Regions from separate parts of the Micromonospora parathelypteridis genome, predicted to be linked through region 3. Evidence: riboswitches for the same ligand, from Rfam matches in the RefSeq annotation. Region 3 holds a riboswitch; each other region holds the start of a gene.
The links. Region 3 has a riboswitch for cyclic di-AMP ahead of HNR20_RS06925 (coiled-coil domain-containing protein). Riboswitches for the same ligand answer to the same signal wherever they lie in the genome.
Positions count from the first base shown of each region.

Region 1: another riboswitch for cyclic di-AMP. It lies ahead of HNR20_RS23965 (C39 family peptidase); the one in region 3 lies ahead of HNR20_RS06925 (coiled-coil domain-containing protein).
Region 2: another riboswitch for cyclic di-AMP. It lies ahead of HNR20_RS32695 (C40 family peptidase); the one in region 3 lies ahead of HNR20_RS06925 (coiled-coil domain-containing protein).

Region 1 covers NZ_JACHDP010000001.1:5,286,005-5,289,234, forward strand. The annotation lists gene HNR20_RS23960 (hypothetical protein) at 1-511, shown strand, start outside; cyclic di-AMP (ydaO/yuaA leader) riboswitch at 796-937, shown strand; gene HNR20_RS23965 (C39 family peptidase) at 1,182-2,018, shown strand; gene HNR20_RS23970 (alpha/beta fold hydrolase) at 2,153-2,899, shown strand; gene HNR20_RS23975 (CDP-glycerol glycerophosphotransferase family protein) at 2,904-3,230, opposite strand, start outside.
Region 2 covers NZ_JACHDP010000001.1:3,284,309-3,287,538, forward strand. The annotation lists gene HNR20_RS14695 (N-acetylmuramoyl-L-alanine amidase) at 1-953, opposite strand, end outside; cyclic di-AMP (ydaO/yuaA leader) riboswitch at 1,188-1,323, shown strand; gene HNR20_RS32695 (C40 family peptidase) at 1,337-2,377, shown strand; gene dcd (dCTP deaminase) at 2,438-3,016, opposite strand; gene HNR20_RS14710 (pyridoxamine 5'-phosphate oxidase family protein) at 3,116-3,230, shown strand, end outside.
Region 3 covers NZ_JACHDP010000001.1:1,640,067-1,643,296, reverse strand. The annotation lists gene HNR20_RS06930 (hypothetical protein) at 81-593, opposite strand; gene HNR20_RS06925 (coiled-coil domain-containing protein) at 824-1,888, opposite strand; cyclic di-AMP (ydaO/yuaA leader) riboswitch at 1,894-2,025, opposite strand; gene HNR20_RS06920 (cation diffusion facilitator family transporter) at 2,140-3,057, opposite strand; gene HNR20_RS06915 (HelD family protein) at 3,166-3,230, opposite strand, start outside.

The sequences.
Region 1 (3,230 bases), 3.6 Mb from region 3:
CGATGCCTGGCTCACCGCTCAGGAGCAGCTGGAGAAGGCCTGGGCGGGGTACGACGAGGCGGACACCGCCGCCCACCGTTTCGCGGGGTCGGCGGCGCTGCCCACCCCGCACACACCCCGGACCCCCGCCGAGTACGCATCCCGGGAGCGCTACCTGCACCGCGCGGCGACGGCGGCGTACTGGCGAGGCGACCTGACCATGGCGCAGCTCGGTGACGTGTTCTCCCACCGGCACGGCTGGGATCCCCGACGGCACCCGGTCGAGCAGGAGGCGCTGCTCAGCCGGACGATCCGGGACGCGAGGCTGGCCGACTACCAGGCTGCCGCCACCGAGGAGCGGGCCGCCTGGCGGGACGCGGAACTGGCCGCCGAGTCGGCGCGCACCCTCGCCGAGGAGGCGTACGCGGCAGCGGCCCGGTTGCGGCCGAGCCGGGCACCCGCCCAACGGGCGGCGAGCAGGGCGTTCCGTCCCGCCCTCGTGACACGGTGGCGCCCCGCTCGCGCGGGTTGAGCCCGATCCGTTACGTGAGCCCCGTCACGCCATTCCAAAATCGGGCGTCCGGCGCGATCGGCTCGATCTTTCCCGTGATTCTGGCCGCATTATCGGCGGCCTGTCCGGTTGTCGCCCACAGGCGTCACCGTAACCGGTTGTCCCATCGAGTCACATCATCGGCAATACGCGCAGAAATTGCCGCAGCAAATCGGGTTTACGCAGGTGAACCTTGCTTGGCAGCGTGCGAACAGGCCAGTAGTGTCGTCCCGTCCGGTGCGGTAACCGATCGCAAGAGGCGACGCCGCGCCGACCCGCTCAATCGTGATCAACGAACCGGGGACCCATCAGTAAGTCCGGGGTGAATCCGCGAGCCACGGCCTGCGGTAGGGCGATCTTCCCGCCCGAATCCGTCAGCTAACCCGGTAGGCGGTGTCGGAAGGAGTTCCAAACTCGTGCAGCACCTTTCCACCCCTCGGTTGTTCCCTCGCCTCCACGGCGCAGCGGTGCCCCCGCTCATTCGTCCAGTGACGGTGAGCTGACCCCCCGGGTCATCGCCTTTCCCGCCCGGCCCCGCCGGGCGTTCCCCTGAGCGGTTCACCATCCGCGGACCACGGTCCGTGCGCTGACGCCTGCCCGGATACCGGTCCGGCCCCGGTGTGCCGCTCTCCCCCCGATCCGTGGAGGACCCGTGAAGCACACCATGCAGCGTCAACTCCGACGCTTCGCCACCCAGCGCCCGTACCAGATCGTCGCTGCCTCCGCCGCGGCCCTCGTGATCGCCACCACCACCGGCGCCCTGCTCGCCGGCGCCGACGACGCCCCGGCCGGTCAGCGCACCGCGACCACGGTCGCCGAGATGCGCAGCGACACCGTCGCCTCCCTCGGTGAGGCGAACGACGCGTCCCCCTCGGCCAGCGCCGCGCCGACCACCGCCGCTCCGGCCACCAGCGCCGCGTCTCCCGCCGCCAAGGCCAGCAGCAACCCGGACCTGACCCGTAAGCCGGAGCGGCCGAAGCCGCCGGCGACCAAGGTGCTCGACTACGACTACGAGGCGCAGAACACGTACTACAACTGCGGCCCGGCGGCCACCCGCAACGCGCTCAGCGCCACCGGCATCGACCGCACCCAGGAGGAGCTCGGTGCCGAACTGGGCACCACCGAGATGGGCACCAACTCGGCTGAGGACACCACCCGGGTCCTCAACGCCGAGGTGAAGGGCTCCCCGTACCGGACCCGGATGTTCGCCGGCGCCCCCAGCCCGGCGCAGATGGACCGGCTCCAGGCCGACGTCGTCAAGGCCATCACCGATGGCCGGGGCGTGGTGGCCAACGTCGTCGGCGACGCCACCGACACCGACGGTGGCTGGCACTCCTACGGCGGCGGGCACTACATCGCCGTCGTGGGTTACAAGGACAACGGCCGGACCGTGCGGATCGCCGACTCGGCGAACCCGGCCGACCCGTCGTACTGGATCACCACGATCGACCTGGCCAACTGGATCGCCAGCCGGGGCTACTCCGCCTGACACAGGCACGTTGACCGCCGCGGGCGCCGTCCCTCACGAGGGGCCGGCGCCCGCGGTGTCTTTCCGACGTGGTTCGCCGTGCGCCGCCATCGACGACTCTCGTCCGGGGCGGTGAACCGTGGCAGACTGCGGCCGTGGTGGATGAATCGGTTGGTCAGGCGGACCGTAGGCCGGTCCTGCTGCTGCTGCACGGGATGGGGGCGACCGGGGACGTCTGGCTGCCCTGGGCGCCGTTGCTGGAGCAGCACTGGCCCGGGCGGTGGCTGGCACCGGACCTCGCCGGCCACGGCTGGGCGGCGCCGCTGCCGTCGTACTCCTTCGAGGGTTTCGCCCGGCAGATCACGCAGGGCCTGGCCTCCGACGACCGCGTCGTCGTGCTCGGGCACTCGCTGGGTGGGGTGGTCGGCCTCGCGCTGGCCGCCCGCGCCGCCGGGATACCGGTGGACGCGGTGGTCGGGTTGGGCATCAAGGCGCTCTGGTCACCCGCCGAGCTGACCCGCGCCGCCGAGCTGGCCGCGCGACCGGTGAGCTGGTTCGCCAGCCGCACCGAGGCGGCCCGCCGTTACCTGCGCGTCGCCGGGCTGGCCGGCCTGATCCCGCCGGACCACCCGGTGGTGGACGCCGGGCTGCGCCAGGTCGACGGCCGGTGGCGCCTCGCCATGGACCCGACCGCCTTCGCCGTCGGCGAACCCGACCTGGCCGCGCTGCTGGCGGCGACCGACGTGCCGGTGGTGCTGGCGCGTGGCGAACACGACCCGATGGTCACCGACGCTCAGCTCAAGGAGTACGGCGTACCGGTCGCCACGCTGCCCGGTCTCGGGCACAACGCGCACGTGGAGGACCCGGCGGCCGTGCTGGCGCTGCTGGACGCGTACCGCTGAGCGGTTATGCCTGTGCGGACGCGGTCAGTTCCTTCGCGGGGGCCAGTTCCCGGCGGGCGGCGGTCAGGAACGCCTCGGCGTAGGACTCGGCGGGGAAGTCGCCCAGGTAACGCCGGCGGGTGGCCCAGCGCTCCGCGGCCAGCGGGTCGGTGTCCAGCAGGGCGGTCAGCACATCGTCCACGTTGGACATGTCCCGCCGCAGCACGTAGCCCGACGTGGCCAGCGGGAAACGCTCGGTGAACCGGTCGCCCTCGTCGCCCATGTCGGTGACCGCGTACGGCTTGCTGGAGTAGAGGTAGTCCGAGATCACCCCGGACACGTCGGAGATCAG
Region 2 (3,230 bases), 1.6 Mb from region 3:
CAGCTCACGTAGGTCGGGTCCTGGACGAGCTTCAGGGTGGTCGCCCAGCTCGCCTCGGTGTCGTGGATGACGATGTACTCGATCTTCTGCCGGCCGGGCCGGTCGGAGAGGTCGTGGTTGCCGTAGTCCCCGTCGCCGAACGCCGCGTAGGGCGCCGGGATCCACTCGCAGGAGATGGTGCTGGGGCACTCCAGCCCGTCCGGGCGGGCGAGGCGGCGCAGGCCCAGCCGGTCCAGCCAGGAACGCTCGGGCCGGATCGCCCGGGCCGGCAGCGTGATCCGCTGGCCGTCGTCGGTCACCCGCGACTCGCCGGTGCCGATGGTGGTGAAGACCTCGTCGGCGAAGGCCGCCGCGGCGTCGGCACTGTCCGCGCCGGCGTAGCGGGCCACCGCGCCGTACCAGGTGGCCGGGTCGGTGCCGGCGCCGACCGGGGCGCCCAACTCCCGTTGGTACGAGGCCAGCAGCGCCGCCCCGCCTCGGATGTTGACGTCGGCGTCGGTGCGCAGGGAGTCGGGAGCCGCGCCGGTCAGAGCGGCGGCGGCGTCCACGGTCTGCAACGCGGCGGCGGGCGGTGCGGGGTCCTCGGCGGGCCGGGGAGCGGGTGCGAGCGCGGGGCGGGACCCGTCGCCGCGCGGGTCCTCGGTGCCGGCGTCGTGGTGGCCGCCCCCGGGCAGGGCGGCCACGTGTCGGGCGTCGGTCAGGTGCATCGGGCCGTAGCCGCCGCTGGTGCTCGGTGTGCCGGCGTTGCTGTCCCAGCGGGACTCCAGGTAGGAGACGCCGAGCAGCACGTCGGTCGGTACGCCGTACTCGGCCGCTGCGGCGGCGTACTGCTGCTGGCGGTCGGCGGTGGATGCGACCGCCGCGCTTGCCGGTAGCGGTACCGCGGTCGCGGCGGCGACCACGACGGCGGCGAGCAGTGCGCGCCGGCCGGGGGACAGGGTTGGATGGTGCATCGAACCCCCTAGATTCCGCGAATGAAGGTGAGGTCACCTTCGCGCCGCCCGGGAGCCTGCGTCAATACCTTTCCATGTCTCGACGCGTCGAGAAAGAAATCTTCGAGCACGGCCAGTGACCCTCCCTGATCGGTACGGAGTGTCACGGCCGCACGGGTTGCGGATCGGTAACAGGCGTCTCTACTCTGGTCTTTCGTCGGCCCGATATCAGCTCCGCCCAGCCCGGGCGGTAACGGACCGACACCGCCGAGTCGTTTCCGAACGAACCGGGGACCCAGGTCCCCCGGGGTGAATCCGCAGCAATTGCGGTAGGGCGCCGACTTCCCGCCCGAACCCGTCAGCTAACCCGGTAGGCGGTCAGGAAGAAGGAGTACGGAACCCCGGTGGCACTCCATGCCCCGCGGCCGTCGTCCGGGCGGCCGGCATCAGCCGGCCCGACGTCGATCGTGCCGCGCCCACGCAGTTCCCGCTTCACCACCGTTCTCGCCGCACTGATCGGCGTCGCCGTCGTCCTGACGGGCAGCGCCACGGCGGCCCACGCCGACCCGAGCGTCGCCGAGATCGAGCGCCAGATCGACGCCGACTGGAACAAGCTCGAACCGATCATCGAGCAGCACAACGCCACCCGGGCCGACCTCGCCGTGAAGCGCAGGCAAGCCGACGCGGTGGCCGCCCGGATCGCCCCGCTGGAGCGTCAGGTCGACGCCGCGATGAACAAGGTCAGCGCCCTGGCCGTGCGTGCGTACAAGGGCGAGAACGTCGCGACCGTGAACGCGGTGCTGGGCAGCAGGTCGCCCAGCGAGGTCGTTGGCCAGCTCGAGATGCTCGACCGCTTCGCGCACAACCAGCAGCAGGACGTGCGGGAGGTGGCCGACCTGCGCGACGACCTGGCCGCGCAGAAGGCGCCGCTGGACGAGATGGTGGCCCAACTGACCCGCACCGAGGCCCAGTTGGCCGCGAAGAAGAAGCAGATCAACGAAGAGATCGACAAGCTGCAGAAGCTGCGCCTCAAGGTGTACGGCAACGGTGGCGGCGGCCCGCTGCGCCCGGCGCCGTGCCCCGGCAGCTACCCCGGTGGCGCCGCGGGCACGGCCGTCAAGTTCGCCTGCGCCCAGATCGGCAAGCCCTACGTCTGGGGTGCCGAGGGCCCGAACTCGTACGACTGCTCCGGCCTGATGCTGGCCGCCTGGGCGAAGGCCGGCGTGTCACTGCCGCACAACGCCGCCGCGCAGAGCCGCGCGACCAAGGACGTCAGCAGGGCCGATCTGCGCCCCGGCGACCTGGTCTTCTACTACAGCGACATCCACCACGTCGGCATGTACGTCGGCGGCGGCTGGGTGGTGCACGCCTCGCAGGCCGGCCAACCGGTCAAGATGAAGAAGGTCGACGACGGCCCGATCCACAGTTATGGCCGCCCAGGCTGATCGAGGGTGACCGAAGGGCCCGTCGCGATTCGTCGCGGCGGGCCCTCGTCGTTACTGGTTTCAGCGGGTTGGCCAGGTGCGCCAGTGCTGCCAGGCGCGGCTCGGCGTCGGCCCCCGCTGGCCCTGGTAGCGCGAGCCGTAGACCACCGAGCCGTACGGGTGCTCGGCCGGTGAGGAGAGCCGGAAGATGCAGAGCTGCCCGATCTTCATGCCCGGCCAGAGGGTGATCGGCAGGTTCGCCACGTTGGACAGCTCCAGCGTCACGTGACCGGAGAAACCGGGGTCGATGAAGCCGGCGGTGGAGTGCGTGAGCAGCCCGAGCCGACCCAGCGAACTCTTCCCCTCCAGTCGGCCGGCGAGCTGGTCGCCCAGCGAGATGACCTCCAGCGTCGAGGCGAGCACGAACTCCCCCGGGTGCAGCACGAACGGCTCGCCGTCGGGCACCTCGACCGCCGAGGTCAGGTCGTCCTGCTGCATCGCCGGGTCGATGTGGGTGTAGAGGTGGTTGTTGAAGACCCGGAACAGCCGGTCGAGCCGCACGTCGATGCTGGAAGGTTGAACCAGGGTGGGCTCGAACGGCTCCAGGCCCAGCGTGCCGGCCTTGATCTCGGAGACCAGGTCACGGTCGGAGAGCAGCATCGGACCACCATAGCCGCGCTGCCCAAAGCTCTGGGATTCGGTGGCAGTGACCAGCGAGTCGAGGTCGCTGCTCGTACATTTGTTCGATAGAATGCCCACATGGCTTCCTGGTCCGAATTCGCCGCCGACGAGCCCCGACTCGCCGACGGGATCCGCGTTCTCCTCCAGCAGTACGGGCCGGGCTTCGGCTACCTGGCCACGGTCCGCGCCGACG
Region 3 (3,230 bases):
CTGGTTGCAGCGCGATCATGACCCGCTGGCTGCAGCGCGATCATGGCGTGTTGGTTGCAGCGCGATCATGGCTCGCTGGATCATGGCGTGCTGGTTGCGCGATCACGGCTCGCGCGGGTGGTGGGTCGAGCGGCGGGACGCCGGCCCCAGGGCTTGTAGGTGGACAGCACCGTCGCGATGATCATCAGAATGGTCGACACCGCGGGTGCGATGACCAGGTCGGCGCGATCGCGTGTGGGCAGGGCCGCGCCCAGCGCACCGGCGTGGCGCAGATTCGGGGTGAGCAGGAACAGCACCAGTCCGACCATCACCGTGGTGAGCACGAGTTTGACCAGCACCCAGCGGTAGCGCAGCAGGCCCCACGGAGTGAGTAGCGCGCTGGCGACGCCGATCAGCCAGACCAGCACGCTGAGCGGCGCGAAGAGCACGGTGCCGACCAGTGCCGTGACCGGGTAGACCGCTGCCGGATCGGCGCCACGCTGCACGGCGATGCCGAGGGTGAGCAGCACCAGGTCGGTGCCGAGCCAGCCGAGCGAGGTGACCAGGTGCAGGGTGAGGAGCCCCTTGCGGGCGGTGGGTGGGATCCGAGGCATACCGCGATGCTGCCCGCCGGTCACTGCCGGGTCGTCCGACCGCCGACGACATCAGGGGTACGCCCTGCGACGTAGCCGCTTCCGGTCAGGCCCGTGCGGCGGGACCCATTCATGGTCGACACCACATCGCCGATGTCGGGGTGTCCAGTCGCCCGGATACCCCGACATCGGCGAAAGTGAGTGGATCATCCCCGGCCGGTCCGGCCTGGGGGCCTACCCTCCTCGGGTGGTCAGTAGACCGACAGGTGCACGTGGTTGGTGTGGGCGCTGGACGGGTCGCTACCCGCTCCGCTGTACGACTTCCACCCGCTGCTGGGCAGCCAGATCTGCCGGTACCAGATCACGTACAGGACGGCGAGCCGGTCGGCGTTGCGGATGAAGTACGCGGCCAGGTTGTTGCCGTACGTCTTGTCGCCGCCGGTGGCGTTCCCGCCGAAGCCGCCCTTCTGCGCGGCGAAGTCGCAGGCTCGGCCCTTCGGGTGTTCACCGGAGCCGCTGGGGCGGTGGCAGGAGACGTACCGGGTGAAGCCAGCGGCCTTGGCCTGGTTGAGCGCGTGCAGGGTGCGCGGGGTGATGCAGCCGTTGGCGGGTGTGGGGTCGTTGACGCTGCACGACTCCGACGGCCAGGAGCCGTCGGAGTTACGCGGCGCGGGCTTCGCGTTGGCGGTGGAGGTGCCCCGGTTGGAGCCGGTGTCGGCGGTGGTCTGCGGCTTGGGCGTGTTGGCCACGGTCAGGGCCCGTTCGGCCTGCTCCTTGCGTTTGGCCATCACCGCGACCTGCTTGCGCTGCTCGGTGACCTCACCGTTCAGGGCGGCCTGGGTGCGGTTGGCCTTGTCCTTGCTGGCGAGCAGGTCGCGCAGCACCTTGTCCTCGTTGGCGGCCACCGCGCCCAGGGTGGCGGCCCGGTCCATGAAGCCGTCGGGGGTGCCGCTGTTGAGCAGCGCCGCCATGGTGCCGAGCCGGCCGGTCCGGTACGCCACGCCGGCGATCTCGCCAACCTTGCCGTTGCGGTGGTCGAGCTCGACCTCGATGGTCTTCAGTTGGGTGGTGAGCTGCTGCTGCCGCTGCACGGAGGTGTCCAGGGCGCGCTTCGCGTCCAGGTAGCCCTTGCTGGCGGCCTCCAGTTGGGCTCGCAGCGCCGGAGTGCCGCCCTCTTCGTCGGAGTCGGGTGCGGCGGCCCGCAGGCCGGTCGGGGAAGCGGCCGAGGCGGTGCCGGCCGGGAGCGCGACGCCGAGGGCGAACATCGCGACGATCAGGGCCGCGAGTCGGGCGGCGGGTGGTCGTGCTGGTGCCACTGTGCATGTCCTTCCGTCAGCCGCCGACCGGGTTAGCTGACGGGTTCGGGACGGAAGATCCCTACCGCTGACGCGGATGCACCCCAGGAACATGGTTCCCCGGTTCGCCTGGATGGGCAATTAGGCGGCGACCGCCACCGGCGCCGGGAGGGCGCCGCCTGGTGGAGGCCGGGACCGAGCCTACCGGTGCCGGTGGGGCGGTTGCAGCCGATGTGACGGACGGTGCGTGCGTCGTCACCAGAAAACCACCGTTACCACTCGATCGAGCCGCAGGCCCCGGAGGTGGCGCCCGGCTCGATCTGCAACGTCGCGTGCTCGATCCGGAAGTCGTCGTGCAGGGCTGTGCGCGCCGCGCTGAGCACCGCGCCGACCTCGGCGCCGGGTGCCATGGTCAGGTGCGCGGAGGCCACCTCCATGCCCGAGGTGAGCGTCCAGACGTGCAGGTCGTGCACCTCGACCACGCCGGGAACCGCGGCCAGCCGGTCGTGCACGGCGGTCACCTGGAGGTGCTCCGGGGCGGCCTGCACCAGGATGCGGACGGCGGCGCGTGCCAGCCGCCAGGTGCGCGGCAGGATGAACACGCCGATGGCGACCGCGACGAGGGGGTCGGCCCACCACCAGTCGGTGACGGTGATGAGCAGCGCCGCGCCGATCACGCCGAGTGAGCCGAGCAGGTCGCCCAGCACCTCGAGATACGCGCCCTGAAGGTTGATGCTCTCCCGGGCTCCGGCGCGGAGCAGGGCGAAGGCGCCGACGTTCGCGAGCAGGCCGAGCACGGCCACCACGAGCATCGGACCGGCGACAACCTCGTGCGGGTCACCGAAGCGGCGGATCGACTCGATCACCACGTAGACCGCGACGGCGGAGAGCAGGACGGCGTTGGCGAGGGCGGCGAGCACCTCGAGTCGGTAGAGCCCGAAGGTGCGCTGCGGGTCGCCGGTGGCCCGCCGGGTGGCGGTGATCGCGGCGAGCGCCATGCCGATGCCGAGCACGTCGGTGAACATGTGCCCAGCGTCGGAGAGCAGGGCGAGTGAGCCGGTGTGCAGGGCGGCCACCGCCTCGACCACCATCAGGGTGGCGAGGAGCCCGAACGCCGCCCAGAGCCGGCCCCTGTGCTGGTGTGCGGCATTGGCGACCGACCCATGGTGGTGGTCATGACCTGCGCCCACGAGATCCACCTTCCGCCGCCAGTCGGGACCCGGTCAAATGTATGCTCACATCGCTATGTATGCAAGTGTAGGGGCAGACCGCTCTCCGGTTGGGCCAGCCGGCACGGATCAGCCGGTCGGGTCGATGGTGGTGAGTCGCTGAGTGGCCCGGGAGAGCGCCACGTACAGGGTGC